One region of the Devosia sp. LjRoot16 genome, then DNA from elsewhere that is predicted to be linked to it. Evidence: predicted binding sites of a transcription regulator. Region 1 holds the regulator's gene; each other region holds the start of a gene.
What was found. Region 1 encodes PhoB, which activates phosphate uptake and scavenging genes when phosphate is short. Its sites were predicted from a motif close to TGTCATNNANCTGTCAT; they were not measured.
Positions count from the first base shown of each region.

Region 2: a site for PhoB is predicted at 1,515-1,531, ahead of ACSQ23_RS23605 (YdcH family protein). Genes of this name have one in related genera too.
Region 3: a site for PhoB is predicted at 1,641-1,657, ahead of ACSQ23_RS02880 (PhoX family protein). Genes of this name have one in related genera too.
Region 4: a site for PhoB is predicted at 1,988-2,004, ahead of ACSQ23_RS17310 (bifunctional 2',3'-cyclic-nucleotide 2'-phosphodiesterase/3'-nucleotidase). Genes of this name have one in related genera too.

Region 1 covers NZ_CAXUPH020000001.1:129,482-133,117, forward strand. Annotated here, with positions in the region: gene ACSQ23_RS00630 (amidase) at 1-1,267, shown strand, start outside; gene phoB (phosphate regulon transcriptional regulator PhoB) at 1,315-2,016, opposite strand; gene phoU (phosphate signaling complex protein PhoU) at 2,116-2,811, opposite strand; gene pstB (phosphate ABC transporter ATP-binding protein PstB) at 2,830-3,636, opposite strand, start outside.
Region 2 covers NZ_CAXUPH020000005.1:474,669-478,304, forward strand. Annotated here, with positions in the region: gene ACSQ23_RS23590 (hypothetical protein) at 1-235, shown strand, start outside; gene ACSQ23_RS23595 (TetR/AcrR family transcriptional regulator) at 281-997, opposite strand; gene ACSQ23_RS23600 (YdcH family protein) at 1,171-1,386, opposite strand; gene ACSQ23_RS23605 (YdcH family protein) at 1,565-1,735, shown strand; gene ACSQ23_RS23610 (VOC family protein) at 2,001-2,387, opposite strand; gene ACSQ23_RS23615 (sulfite exporter TauE/SafE family protein) at 2,519-3,289, opposite strand; gene ACSQ23_RS23620 (monovalent cation:proton antiporter-2 (CPA2) family protein) at 3,327-3,636, opposite strand, start outside.
Region 3 covers NZ_CAXUPH020000001.1:583,030-586,665, reverse strand. Annotated here, with positions in the region: gene ACSQ23_RS02885 (putative bifunctional diguanylate cyclase/phosphodiesterase) at 1-1,374, shown strand, start outside; gene ACSQ23_RS02880 (PhoX family protein) at 1,713-3,636, shown strand, end outside.
Region 4 covers NZ_CAXUPH020000003.1:589,734-593,369, forward strand. Annotated here, with positions in the region: gene ACSQ23_RS17295 (cupin domain-containing protein) at 1-140, opposite strand, end outside; gene ACSQ23_RS17300 (neutral zinc metallopeptidase) at 142-975, opposite strand; gene ypfJ (KPN_02809 family neutral zinc metallopeptidase) at 987-1,886, opposite strand; gene ACSQ23_RS17310 (bifunctional 2',3'-cyclic-nucleotide 2'-phosphodiesterase/3'-nucleotidase) at 2,107-3,636, shown strand, end outside.

The DNA.
Region 1 (3,636 bases):
GCCGCTGCACGGGGTACCCGCAGCGATCAAGGACCTGTTCGATTTCAAGCCCGGCTGGCCGACGACCTTCGGCGGGGTGCGGGCGCTCAAGGACAATATCGCGCAGTTCCACTGCCCGTTCGCCGAGCGGATCGAAAAGGGCGGCGCAATCCTCGTGGGCAAGACCAATGCCCCGGTGATGGGGTTGCGCGGGGTGACCGACAACTACCTGTTCGGGGCGACCAATAACCCGTTCGATACCACACGCAACCCGGGCGGTTCATCGGGCGGCAGCGCGGCGATCGTCGCCGACGGCTTGGTGTCGATCGCCGAGGGCACCGATGCCGGCGGCTCGATCCGCATCCCGGCAGCCTGGTGCGGAGTCTATGGTTACAAGCCGGCTTTCGGGCGCGTGCCGGTGGTGATGCGACCCAACGCCTTTGCCGGCGACCTGCCCTATGTGTTCGAGGGGCCGATCACCCGCACGGTGGAAGATGCGGCGCTGGCGATGAGTGTGCTCGGCGGGTACGATCCGCGCGACCCGCTGAGCCTTAGCGAGACGGTCGACTATCTCGGTGCGCTGAAGCAATCGATCAAGGGTTTCCGGATCGGCTACAGCCCCAACCTCGATGTGTTCCCGGTCGATCCGCGGGTGGCGGAAACGGTACAGCGGGCCGTCGCGGCGTTCAGCGAAGCCGGCGCGCACGTCGAAGAGATCAAGCTCGGCATCCGCTATTCGCAGCGCGAACTGAGCGAGCTCTGGCTGCGGCTGATGATGCCATTGAACATGGGGACACTGGAGGCGGTAAAGGCGGGCGGGCTCGACCTTCTGGCGGACCACCGCGGCGACTTCCCGCCGGAGTACCTGCACTGGATCGAAAGCTACGGGCAGACGATGACGGCAGCCGACCTCCGACGCGACCAGGCCATGCGGTCGGAGATTTACGACGCGTTCCAGGCCGCGTTCGCCACCTATGACCTGGTGATCACCCCGACGGTTGCCGCGCTGCCGGTGAAGAACGAGGTTGGTGGCAATACGCACGGGCCGCGCGAGGTGAACGGCGAGGCGGTCGACCAGGGGATCGGCTGGTGCCTCACCTACCCGCTCAACTTCACCGGGCATCCGGCTGCGTCGATCCCGGCCGGACTGGTGGATGGGCTGCCGGTCGGCATGCAGATCATCGGCCGGCGTTATGCCGATGCCGATGTGCTGGCGGCCAGCGCGACGTTCGAGCGGCTGCGGCCGTGGGCGGACAGTTATCGGATCTGCGCGGAGCGGGTGATTTAGGGGGCTCCACATCAGAGCGTGGGGCACCCCCACCCTTGATGTGGCGTTCAGCTGACCGCCGCAAACCGCTCGTCAAACGCATAGCCGGCGCCGCGGACGGTGCGGATCGGGTCGGCGTCGCGGTGGCGGTTGATCGCCTTGCGCAGGCGCCCGACATGCACGTCGACGGTGCGCTCGTCGACATAGACGTCGTTGCCCCATACGCCATCGAGCAGCTGCTCGCGGGAGTAGACGCGGCCGGGGTGGCGCATCAGGTATTCGAGCAGGCGGTATTCGGTGGGGCCGAGATGCACCTCGCGGCCGCCGCGCCGGACGCGGTGGCTGGTGCGATCGAGCTCGAGGTCGCCGGCCTTCAGCACCGCGGTGACGAGCTGCGGGCTCGAACGGCGGAGCAGCGCGTTGATGCGGGCCAGCAGCTCGGGGATCGAGAACGGCTTCACCACATAATCGTCGGCGCCGGTGGCAAGGCCGCGGACGCGTTCTTCTTCCTCGCCGCGGGCGGTGATCATGATGATCGGGGTGCGCGCGGTTTCCTCGCGTGAGCGCCAGCGGCGGCAGAGTTCGATGCCGGAAAGGCCCGGCAACATCCAGTCGAGCAGGATCAGATCCGGAACGCCGTCACGGATGCGCTCCACCGCCTCGTCGCCCGAGGCGGCAGTGGCGACCCGGAAGCCTTCGGCTTCGAGGTTGTAGCGCAGCAGGACGGCCAGATCGGCTTCGTCTTCGACGATCAGGATGGTGGCTGACATCGGATCACCCCTAGAGCGCTTTCAGGAAAGCTACGGACCTGAAAGCTCTGTAAATCAAAGGCTTAGACCTTCGCCGTCGCAATGAGACGGCGAAGGGACTTAGCGCGGCTGGCGCTGCTGTTCCTCGGCGCCGAGGTGGCGACCGGTTTCGAGGTAATAGGCAGCTTCGGCGATGTTGGTCGCATGGTCGCCGACGCGCTCGAGGCTCTTGGTGCAGAACAGCAGGTGCGTGCACTGCGTGATGTTGCGCGGATCTTCCATCATATAGGTGAGGAGTTCGCGGAACAGCGAGTTGTACATCGCGTCGACTTCGTCATCGCGGCTGCAGACCTCGACGGCCGCAGCAGAGTCGCGGTTGAGGTAGGCATCGATGGCACTCTTCAGCTGCCGCGCCACCAGTTCCTTCATGTGCTTGACGCCATTGTAGAATTTTGGCGCGAGACCGAGGGACTCGATCTGCATGGCGCGCTTGGCCAACTGCTTGGCCATATCACCGGTGCGCTCGAGGTCATTGGCGACCTGGATCGAGGTCACCACCATGCGCAGGTCCGCCGCCATCGGCTGGCGGCGCGCAATGATCGACACCGCCGCGTCATTGATGCGCTGCTGCATCTCGTCGATCTTCTTGTCGAACAGGCGCACGTCCTGGGCCTGCTTGTGATCGAGCTTGAGCAAGGCGACAGCCGACTCGGTGATGGCCTGTTCGACCATGCCACCCATCTCGGAAATTGCCTTGTTGAGGTTGGTGAGTTCGTCCTCGTAAGAGGAAACGATGTGCTCGTTGAGCGATGCCATTCTCGAGTTCCTCTCGGGTCAGCCGATACGGCCGGTAATGTAGTCCTGCGTCTGCTTGTTCTTGGGATTGGTGAAGATGTCCTCGGTCTTGCCTTCCTCGATGAGCTTACCGAGGTGGAAGAACGCGGTCTTCTGGCTGACGCGGGCGGCCTGCTGCATGGAGTGGGTGACGATGACGATGGTGAAGTTCTCACGCAGTTCGTCGATCAGTTCCTCGATGACGGCGGTGGCGATCGGATCGAGCGCCGAGCAGGGCTCGTCCATCAGCAGCACTTCGGGCTTGGTGGCGATGGCGCGAGCGATGCAGAGGCGCTGCTGCTGACCACCGGAAAGGCCGGTGCCCGGCTCCTGCAGGCGGTCCTTCACTTCGTTCCACAGGCCAGCGCGGCGCAGCGAGGAGTGCACGATCTCATCGAGGTCGGCCTTGTTGCGGGCAATGCCGTGGATCTTGGGGCCGTAGGCGACGTTCTCGTAGATCGACTTGGGGAACGGATTGGGCTTCTGGAACACCATGCCGACGCGGGCACGCAGTTCCACCACGTCGATCGACGGGTCGTAGATATCGTCCTCGTCGAGGTTGATCTTGCCGGTGACGCGGCAGCCGTCGATGGTGTCGTTCATGCGGTTGAGCGAACGGAGAAATGTCGACTTGCCGCAGCCCGAAGGGCCGATCAGCGAGGTGACGTTGAACTGTTCGATCTTCAGGTTGACGTCGAACAGCGCCTGTTTGGCTCCATAGAACACCCCGACATTCTCGCCGGTCATCTTCGGCAGGGCGTTAGGACGCGAGACGGGAGCGGCAAGGGTCGCAGCAGATTCGAGGGA
Region 2 (3,636 bases), on a different contig from region 1:
CGCGCAGTCGAACCGCAAAAGTCTGCAACTTTTGCTGACTGCGCTCGCGACGTTTGTCGCGCAGTCGAACCGCAAAAGTCTGCAACTTTTGCTGACTGCGCTCGCGACGTTTGTCGCGCAGTCGAATCGCAAAAGTCTGCAACTTTTGCTGACTGCGCTCGCGACGTTTGTCGCGCAGTCGAATCGCAAAAGTCTGCAACTTTTGCTGACTACGCTCCGTGGTTTTCACCCTTAGGGAAGAGCCCCGCCGAGCGCAAGCGGCTAGCGCTCGTCCTTTTGGTCAGGCAGCGGTCGGCGGCCGGTCCAGGGCGCAGGCCAGCGCATCGAGGGCGGTGCGATCGGCCAGTTCGATCGAGCCCTCCGGCAGCCCGAGGATGCGGTCGATGACGGTGCCCAGATATTCCATCTTGTCGAGCAGGCGCTGCGACAGCCGCTCGAAATGCAGCCGGTCGCGGGTCTGGTAGAGCTCGACGATCAACTCCCGGTTCGAGGTCATCAGGTGCATGATGGTCTCGGCGGCGCTTTCCGGATCCGGCGTATCGAAGGTCTGCTCGGCAACGCCTTCGACAATGATGCGCGTCAGGATCGGCCGCACCACTTCGGTGACAGCGCGCTGGGTGCGCTCGAACAGCTGCAGGTTCTCGGCCCGGAACATCGGCTCGAAGGTGGCGCGCAGTTCCGCCGCGGTCTCGGTCTTGTGGCGGCGCATGGTGCCGAGGAAACCGGCGAGCTTGGAGAACGCATCGAGCGTTGGGTCGGAGAGTTCGGCTTCGGTCAGCGCTGCGGTCTGGCGCGCATAGCGGCAGGCGAGGGCCTCGACCAGGTCCTCTTTCGATTCGAAATGGTGGTAAAATGCCCCCTTCGACACGCCGACGTCGGCGATGATCTGACTGACCGAGGTCGAGTCATAGCCATTGCGGGCGAACAATCGCTGCGCCGCATCAAGGATTTCGTCGCGCCGCGCCGGGGCGCTCTTCACAATTCGAGGAAACGGCATTCCGCCCTCCCAAGGACAGTCGCACGCGTCAATATCATGGACCGACCAGCGGTCGGTCAGCTGTGTAGCACGCTGCGTGATGAATGTGGAGCGCGGCGCGCCGACGCAGGCAGGTCTTTGATGCCGGCGCTCAGACGGGAAGCGGCTGCTTGGCTTCCGGAGGCGCCCTGCCGTCAGGCGATGATGTCGGGCAGCAGGATGTTCTCGAGCTGCACGATCCGATCCTTCAGGGTGAGCTTGCGCTTCTTCATGCGCTGAATCAGCATCTGGTCGGAGTAGCCGGACGATGAGAGGGTGTGAATGGCGGCGTCGAGGTCGGCATGTTCCTGGCGTTTTGCAGCCAGTTCCAGACCCAGCGCGGCTTCTTGTTCCTTGGTGAGCGGCAGCATCGCAGCGGTTGACGAGGTCCCTCAGCGAGGCGAAATGCCCGTGCGAAAAGGGTTAGCCGATCGGTCGGAGATTTGCACCTGATTTTGCACCAGCGGCGATGTGTTGCAGTCTTGCACATCGACAGCGCGTGAAATTTTTGTGACGATCACTGCGTCGAAAAGCTGGAGAGGAGTTGTCATGACGACTGAAGGCCACGTCGAATCGCTCGAGCGGCGTCACCGGGAATTGGACCGGAAGATCGAGGATGAAATGAGCCACCCCAGCCACGATGACTTGTACGTCGCGGCACTGAAGCGGAAGAAACTGGAGATCAAGGACGAGCTGACGCGAATGCTCAGCGAGGCCTGAGGAAACAAACAGAATCCCATGCAGTTGTGAGGGCCACGGCAAGCGCCGCGGCCTTTTTTCATGGGCGGCGTTTGGAGCGCGGGGCCACCCCACCCAGCTGCGCTGCGCTACGCTGCCGCCGGTGGCTGTGGACCCCCACCCTTGATCCCTCCCCGCAAGGGGGAGGGAGACGACAGCCCCGATATCAGTGTGAGGGTCTCCCTCCCCCTTGCGGGGAGGGGGCAGGGGTGGGGGTCCACAACCACCGGCGCTCCGGGGTGGACGCTCACCTGAAATCGTTGATCTCGAACCAGTAGCCGTTGGGGTCCTCTACGAACACAGCGCGCATGCCGTCGGGGCGGGTGTTCACTGCGCCCGGGTTGCCCTGCATGTCGGAGAACGGCGTGCCCAGCGCCCGCAGATGCTTGAGCACTGCCTCGAAATCTGGAGCGGAGAGCGCGAAGTGCGTGCGCTTTTCCACATGGGTGCGGCTGATGTCGCCCGCCTGGATATGGAAGCGCTGGCTGTTGCCGAACTCGAACCAGCGGATATGGGTGCCGCCCATCGGGTCGGGCACTTCGCGGATCTGCAGCACCTCGGTGAGGAATTTCGCCGTCTCGTCGAGGTCGCGAACCAGCAGCGCGATATGGTCGAGGCGATAGTCGATGCTCATGTTCTTGCTCTTGTTGCACCCTGGAGGTCAGGAAAAGCCCGTCTCGCGAAGGCGGGGATCACAGGCCCTTCCGATTCGAAAACGCGACCAAGTCAAAGACTGAGAGCATCTCACCGAAATGGTGGGATGCTTTAGGCAGCGGCGCTGGTGAAGAACACCCCGACGGCGCCATCATAGATCAGCTTCAGCGACAGCAGGAACACCAACCAATACGTAAGCTGGTAAAACCGCTTCACTGAAATTCGCCGCACCAGCCAGACGCCGATGATCACCCCGGCAATGGCGAGTGGGGCGAGTACCGCGGCCCGTTCCAGATTGGCGACGTTGAGCTGGCCGAGGAAGAAGTACGGCACGAGCTTGGCGGTGTTGACGATGGCGAAGAAGAAGGCAGTGGTGCCTGAAAAGATCACCGGCGTCAGCTTCTGCGGCAGCACATAGATCTGGAAGGGCGGCCCACCGGTGTGGCTGATGAAGCTGGTGAAACCGGCCGCGCCGCCCCAGAAGGTGCCCCAGGTCCGCGACGGCGGCAGCCCCTCGAGCTTCTTGCGCAGCGGCAGCAGCGCATCGAGGATGAACAGCAGCGTCAGGATACCGACGAACAGCAGCACCATGGCGTCGGAGACAAAGCTCCACAGCACCCAGCCGACAACGGTCCCCACGAAGGCGCCCGGCAGCATGATCTTGAGGATGCGCCAGTCGGCATCCTTGCGGTAGGTCCAGACGGCAATGGCGTCCATGACCAGCAGCAGGGGCAGCATCATCCCCGCGGCGTCGCGCGCCGGCATCACCAGGCTGAGGAGTGGCACCCCGACCAGCCCGAGACTCCCTACCAGCCCGGATTTGCTCAGGGCGACAATGAAGACCGCGAGGACTGCGACGGTCCAGAAATAGAGATCGGGCATGGGGAAAGGGGGCGACCGGTGGGAAGACAGACAGGCGCTACTCGGAGGCCCGCGGCGCCTTGTTGTCAATATCGCCTTCAGCAGAATGCCCCGGTTCCGGGTGTTGTTCTCGATCCGCCTTCATCACCGCATCGAGCATTTCGGTGGAGCGGCGGACAAAGCCGATATAGGCGGCCTGGTCGTGCCGCACGGCGTAGCTTTCGTGCAGCATGCGGGTGTCGTGCTGCTCGAACGCCTCGGCCACCCGGTGGGCCTCCGCCTTGTCGCGACCGAGCGCCAGCAGCGCGTCCTCGCCCAGCTTGATGGCGGCGCGGAAGGTCTCGCGCTCGATCACCTGTACGCCGAGC
Region 3 (3,636 bases), 450 kb from region 1:
GGCGGCTGGATCTCGACCCACAAGGACGTGACCGAGCTGCACAATATGCAGGCCGAGCTCACCCACCTCGCCTATCACGATGCCCTGACGGGCCTCCCCAATCGCACGCTGTTCTACCGACGGGTCGGTAACGCCTTCCATGACATTGGCAGGGCCAGCGGCTTTGCTGTGCTCTGCCTCGATCTCGATGGCTTCAAGGCCATCAACGACAGCCTCGGCCACGCGGCCGGCGATGCGCTGCTGAAGCAGTTCGCCGCCCGCCTCGGCGGCTGTCTCGGCCCTACGGACAGTGCCGCCCGCATGGGCGGCGACGAATTCGCCGTGCTGCATCGCGGTGGCGACGCCGAAAGCGCCCTCGACCTCGCGACCAGCATCTGCGCCGCCACCGTCTCGCCTTACGACCTCGACGGTCAGGTGCTGACCATCGCCGTCGGCATCGGCATCGCGGTGGGCGGCGCCGATGGGAATGAGCCCGACGAGCTGCTGCACAATGCCGACGTTGCGCTCTACGCCGCCAAACGCGACGGTCGCGGCGCCATCCGCAGCTTCGAACCCGAACTCAACCGCATCGGCGTCGATCGCCGCCGGCTCGAGGCCGACCTGCGCCGGGCCCTGGAGTTCGGCGAATTCGAGCTGCACTTCCAGCCCATCCTCAACCTCCGCACTCACGCCTTTTCCGGCTTCGAGGCGCTGCTGCGCTGGCAGCACCCGGAGCGCGGCGTGGTGCCACCCTGCGACTTCATCCCGGTCGCCGAGGAGACCGGCCTGATCGTTCCGATCGGCGATTGGGTGATCCGCGAGGCCCTCGCCGAGGCGGCCCGCTGGCCCGGTGATCTGAAGATCGCCGTCAACGTCTCGTCGGTGCAGCTGGTGCGCGGCAGTCTCCTCACCACGTTGGTCCAGGCCCTCGCTGCCTCCGGCATCGCCCACGAGCGGGTCGAGATCGAAATCACCGAGTCGGTGTTCCTCGAAAACTCCGAGCAGAGCCTCGATACCCTGCGCCAGCTCCGCGCCCTGGGTGTCCGTATCGCGCTCGACGATTTCGGCACCGGCTTCTCGGCGCTCGGCTACCTGCTGGCCTTCCCGTTCGACAAGATCAAGATCGATGGCACCTTCATCAGAGCGCTCGACAGCGCCGAAGGCGCCGAGACCATCGTCGCTGCGGTAGCCGATATCGGCGCCCGCCTGATGATGGCAACCACTGCCGAGGGCATCGAGACCGCCGAGCAACTGCGCGGCGTGCATGCTGCCGGCTACACCGAGGCGCAGGGCTACCTGATCTCCCGCCCGATGGCCCGCGACGCCGTCCGCCGCCTGGTCCTCGCCTCCGACGCCATGCCCGAGGCGCCGTTCGAAGAGCGCGAAGCGGGGTAGGTTCACGGCTGAGTTGGCTCGCAAAGTCCCCCCATTTGTCACCGCCATTGGTCTCGCGTCCCCTCTCCCCTCTGGGGAGAGGGTCAGGGTGAGGGGTAGCCAAGCACACTAAATGAGCGGCCGTTGCTGCGATGCGGGCCGCGTTTGATGCCGGCGTGCTTGGCGCCCCTCACCCCAGCCCTCTCCCCAGAGGGGCGAGGGGGTGCTTCGGCACGGGCGGTGCAAGGCATTGCCGATCAATGGTGAACCGCCCCCCGTCACCCGACCGTCATCGAACCGTCACGGCAGCTTCGCCTGCCGCGTGCACGCATCCCCGCATATTTCCAGGGAGCGTCAGCATGACCGATCGTTTGAAAACCCGCGCGCGCCCGACGCGCCGGCAGTCCTTCACCACCAAATATTCCGACCTGATGGCCGAGGGCTATTCGCGCCGCACCGTGCTGAAGGGGCTGCTTGCCGGCGCCGCGCTCGCCACCTCCGGCCTCGGCTTCAGCCGCGCTGCCGCCGCCACCAACTCGCCCTCGAGCCTCACCTTTCCCGAGCTGAGCCGCGTCACCGACAAGACCGACCACTGGCCCGAAGGTTACTCTCGCCAGATCCTCATCAAGTGGGGCGACAAGCTGTTCGCCGACAGTCCGGCCTTTGACATCGCCAGCCTCGATGGCGCCGCGGCCGAAAAGCAGTTCGGCTACAATAACGACTTCACCGCCTTCCTGCCGCTGCCGCAGGGCAGCGAGGCGAACGACCATGGCCTGCTGGTGGTGAACCACGAATATGCCTCGCCCTACCTGATGTTCCCCGGCATGACCGATGAGGATTACCGGGAAAAGCTCACCGACGAGCAGATCCGCGCGGTCGCCGCGTCCACCGGCATCTCCGTCGTCGAGGTCAAAAAGGCCGGCAGCGAATGGCAGGTCATCACCGACGGCCAGTACAACCGCCGCGTCCATATGGGCACCGAGATGCGGCTGAGCGGTCCTGCCGCTGGCGACGATCGCTTGAAGACCAGCATCGACCCCACCGGCACCATCGTCTTCGGCTCGATTTCCAACTGCTCGGGCGGCATCACCCCGTGGGGCACCATGCTCTCGGGCGAGGAAGGCGGCATGGATATCTTCGCCGGCGACTACACCACGCTGCCCGACCAGGAGCTGGTCGAGCGCCAGGGCTGGGATGAAGACGAGAACGACGGCTATGCTTTGGGCCGCATTGACGCGCGTCTGAAATTCGAGAACGAGCCCAACGAGTGGCTGAAGTTCGACTGGGTGGTCGAGATCGATCCGTTCGATCCCACGGCCAAGCCGGTGAAGCGCACCGCGCTCGGCCGCTTCACCCATGAGGGGGCGCAGGTCGCCGTGGCGCCCGATGGCCGCGTCGTCCTCTATATGGGCGACGATGACGACTTCGAGTACCTCTACAAGTTCGTCACCTCGAAACCGTGGAATCCCACCGACCGCGCCGCCAACAAGGACCTGCTCGATGAGGGGACGCTCTACACCGCCCGCTTCGATGCCGACGGCAAGCTGAGCTGGCTGCCGCTGGTGCAGGGGCAGGGGCCGCTGACGCCGGAGAATGGCTTTCACAGCCAGGCCGACGTGGTGCTCCGCACCCGCATGGCTGCCGACCTGCTCGGCGCCACTCCGATGGACGCACCGGAAGGCTTCGTGCCGCACCCGAAAACCGGTCGCATCTATATCGCCATGACCGAGAATGAGGATCGCCTGCCGGCCGGCGAGGGTGATGCCGGGGAGCAGGTCAACGTCGCCAATACCCGCGCCCCCAACCCCGACGGACACATCCTCGAGCTCACCCCGCCCGGTGCCCCCGAGGCGCCCGACCATGCCGCCACCGACTACACCTGGGACGCCTTCATCCTCTGCGGCGACCCGACCGATCCGGCCGCGCATGCGCTCTGCCACCCCGAGACCTCGGCCAATGGCTGGTTCACCGACCCGGACAACCTGTCGGTCGATCCCGCCGGCCGCCTCTGGGTCACCACCGACGGCCCGCCCGATGCCGGCTTCAACGATGCGCTCTATGCGGTCGATACCGAAGGGGACGGCAAGGCCCTGCCAAAACTGTTCTACTCGCCGCCGGTCGGCTCGGAAGTCTGCTCGCCGGCCTTCACGCCCGACGGCAAGACCATGTTCCTCTCCATCCAGCACCCCGGTGAACTTCGCCTCGAAGACGGCGAGGATTCCACCTCGATTGCCGACGCCGGCACCAACTGGCCCGACTTCATCGACGGCCAGGGCCCGCGCC
Region 4 (3,636 bases), on a different contig from region 1:
AACAGCGCCTCCATCGCCTCGGCATCGGCTTGGGCACGCGGCAACGCCTCCTCGTAGAACAGCAAGGGCAGCGCGCTGTTGGGATAGGTGCCGTCGTCGAAGAAGCGTTCGACCCGCAATCCGTCGAGTCGGCCGCTCATCTCACACCAGCCCTTCGGCGGCGATCTTTTCAAGCTTGCAGCTGCCCGGCGCCGGGATGGCGTAGCCCTTGTCGTACCAGAAGGCCCGCGCCTCGGGGCTCGCCGCTGTCAGCACCTCCGGCACCACCCGGCCAAGCGGCAGGTTGATGATGGCATTGCCGCGATTGGCCTCCACCGCGCCCACCGCCGCCATCACCGCCGCGTTTTTGTTCAGCTCGTCGATCCCGGCGGTGATCGTCCACATTGCTGCATAGCACGCTGCCTGCTGGTCGATCTGTCGCTCCAGCGCAGCGATCCGCTCGGCCCCCTTCAGCGATTGCAGCGCCACCAGGTCGGTAAACACCCCGAGCGCCCATTGCACGTGATGCCCATAGGCCTCGGCCACCAGGTAGGCCATGGCGTAGTCGGCGCCGAGCGGGAATTTGGCGCGCAACCGCTCGTAGGCGCTGGTGTCCACATACACCAGCCGATTGTCGGGACAGTAGAACACCGTCAGGTCCTTGCCCGCCATGCCGCAGCCGAAGGCGCTCGAGCTCTCGACCACGCTCATCGTCACCCGCGGAAAACGGATCGCCGTCTGCCAGAAGAAGCGCCGCCACATCAGCTCCGCCTCGCTGCCGACGATCGGCGGATAGGCGGCGATCTGCTCGAGGCTGGCCGAGCTCGCCGGCACGCCGGTGATCGAGGTCGGCGGTGGTGGCGGCGAAACCTTGCCGCTGATCAGCGTGATCGGATTGATCCCCGCCAGCATGACGATCACCACGCCCAGCGCCAGGACGCCGGACCAGCCGAACCGCTTCACATGCGGCAGTGCACCCGCGGGGATCAGCCCCATCTTTGCTGTTCCTAGATCGAACCCTTGAACGTATCGCACTGGGTCACGTCGCCAGTCTGCATGCCTTTCTTCAGCCACGCCATGCGCTGCGCCGAGGTGCCGTGCGTGAAATTGCGCTCGGCTACCTGCCCGCGGGTCAACGTGTCGTCGCCGATGGCATTGGCGGCGGTGATCGCCTCCTCGGTATCGCCCTGTTCCAGCAGGTTCTCGCGGTTGACGTAGTTCGCCCACACCCCGGCATAGCAGTCGGCCTGCAGCTCGACCCGCACGGAGTAAGCGTTCTGTTCCCCCTGGCTCATCGAGGCGCGGGCCCGATTGAACTCCGGCAGCACCCCGGTCTGATCCTGCACGGCATGGCCGATCTCGTGCGCGATCACATAGGCCTGGGCGAAATCGCCCGGCGCGCCGAACTGGCGGCGCAGCTGATCGTAGAAGCTGAGATCGATATAGACCTTCTTGTCGTTCGGGCAATAAAACGGCCCCGAAGCCGATTGCGCCGTGCCGCAGGCCGATTGCGTGGCGCCCGAGAACAGCACCACCTTGGGCGGCTGGTAGGTCAGGTTGTTCTGCTGGAACACCTCACCCCAAAGGGTCTCGGTGTCCTTGACCACCACGCCGACGAAGTTGGCGAGTTCGTCCTCGCCGGCATTGCTCGGAGGCGGCGCCCATTGCTGGCTCTGCGAGGTCGTCGTACCGCCACCACTGCCGGTCAGCACGTCGAGCGGGTTTTGCCCTGTGGCGAACCAGATGATGCCCAGGACGATAATGATGCCGACCAGCCCAAGGCCGCCGCCGCCGGCGCGTCCCATCGGGATCGGAATACGGCCGCCGCCCAGGCCGCCCATGTTGCCGCCACCCTGGCCGCGCCGGTCCTCGATGTTCGAACTGCGCTCACGCCCTTGCCACTTCATCCGGAATCTCCATGGGACCAGCCCAGTAACAATACTGCCATTCGTCTTGCGACAGCAAATTTGACCAAACGGTCCAGAAAGGCCACTGTCACAATTGCCGTCGTCATTGCAACGTCACGTCGCGGCGGCATCTGAGCCCAGATCGCCATGCGGGATAACCGGCCAGGAGAGCCGACGTTCCGTCTGGTCGCGCTTTCTTCAAATGTTGTGGGAGACGTCAATGAACTACAATTACTCAATTTCCCGCCGCGCCTTCCTCGCCGGCTCGGCGACGCTTGGCGCCGCCGTGGTGCTGCACCCCTTCGCGGTGCAGGCAGCCGCCGGCCAGGCGCACCTCCGCCTGATGGAAACCACGGACCTGCATGTCGCGGTTTTCCCTTATGATTATTATGCCGATGCGCCCAACGACACGCTCGGCCTCGCCCGCACCGCGGCGATCATCGACGCCATCCGCGCTGAAGCCGGCAACTCGGTCCTCATCGACAATGGCGACGTCATCCAGGGCAACCCGATGGGCGATTACATCGCCTACGAAAAGGGCCTGACCAACGAGCCGCACCCGATCATCGCTGCCATGAACACCCTCGGCTACGAGGTCGGCACGCTCGGCAACCATGAGTTCAACTACGGCCTCGAGTTCCTCGACGCCGCCATCGCTGCCGCCAACTTCCCGATCGTTTCGGCCAACCTCGCCAAGGGCGAACTCGGCGCCGATCCGCTGGCCGACACTACCTATGTCGCGCCCTACAAGATCATCGAGAAGGAACTGGTTGACGGCGCCGGCGCCAAGCAGACCATCAAGCTGGGCTTCATCGGCTTCCTGCCGCCGCAGATCATGACCTGGGACAACACCCATCTCGCCGGCAAGGTCGATACCCGCGATATCGTCGAGACGGCCAAGGCCTATATTCCCAAAATGCGTGAGGAAGGGGCCGACCTGGTCATCGCGCTCGCCCATACCGGCATCGCCGCCGATACCGGCCTGCCCAAGGCCGAGAACGCCGCGCTGCAGCTGGCGGCCGTCGAAGGCCTCGACGTCATCGTCACCGGTCACCAGCATTTGGTGTTCCCCAACTCCAAGGATTTCGAGGGCCTCGAAGGCGCCGATCTCACCGCCGGGACGCTCGCCGGCAAGCCCGCCGTGATGGCAGGCTTCTGGGGCTCGCATATGGGCCTGATCGACCTGCTGCTCGAAAAGGCCGATGACGGCAAGTGGAGCGTCGTCTCCCACACCGCCGAAGCCCGCCCGATCTTCGAGCGCGTCGAGGGCAAGGTGAAGCCGCTGGTCGAAAGCGTCGCCGGTATCCTCGCCGCCGCGCAGGACGATCACGACGAGACCCTCGCCTATATTCGCCGCCCGGTCGGCGAGACGGCCGCGCCGCTCCACTCCTACTTCGCGCTGGTCGCCGACGATCCGAGCGTCCAGATCGTCAACATCGCCCAGAAGTGGTACCTCACGCAGATGCTGAAGGGCACCGAGTACGAGGCCCTGCCGATCCTCTCTGCCGCCGCGCCGTTCAAGGCCGGTGGCCGTGGCGGTCCGGACTATTACACCGATGTGCCCGTGGGGCCGGTGGCGATCAAGAACGTCGCCGATCTCTACCTCTATCCCAACACCATCCAGGCCGTGGTGATCACCGGCCAGGACGTGCAGAACTGGCTCGATCGCTCGGCCGGCATCTTCAACCAGGTGGCATCGGGCGGCGCCGACCAGCCGCTGATCAACCTCGATTTCCCGGCCTACAACTTC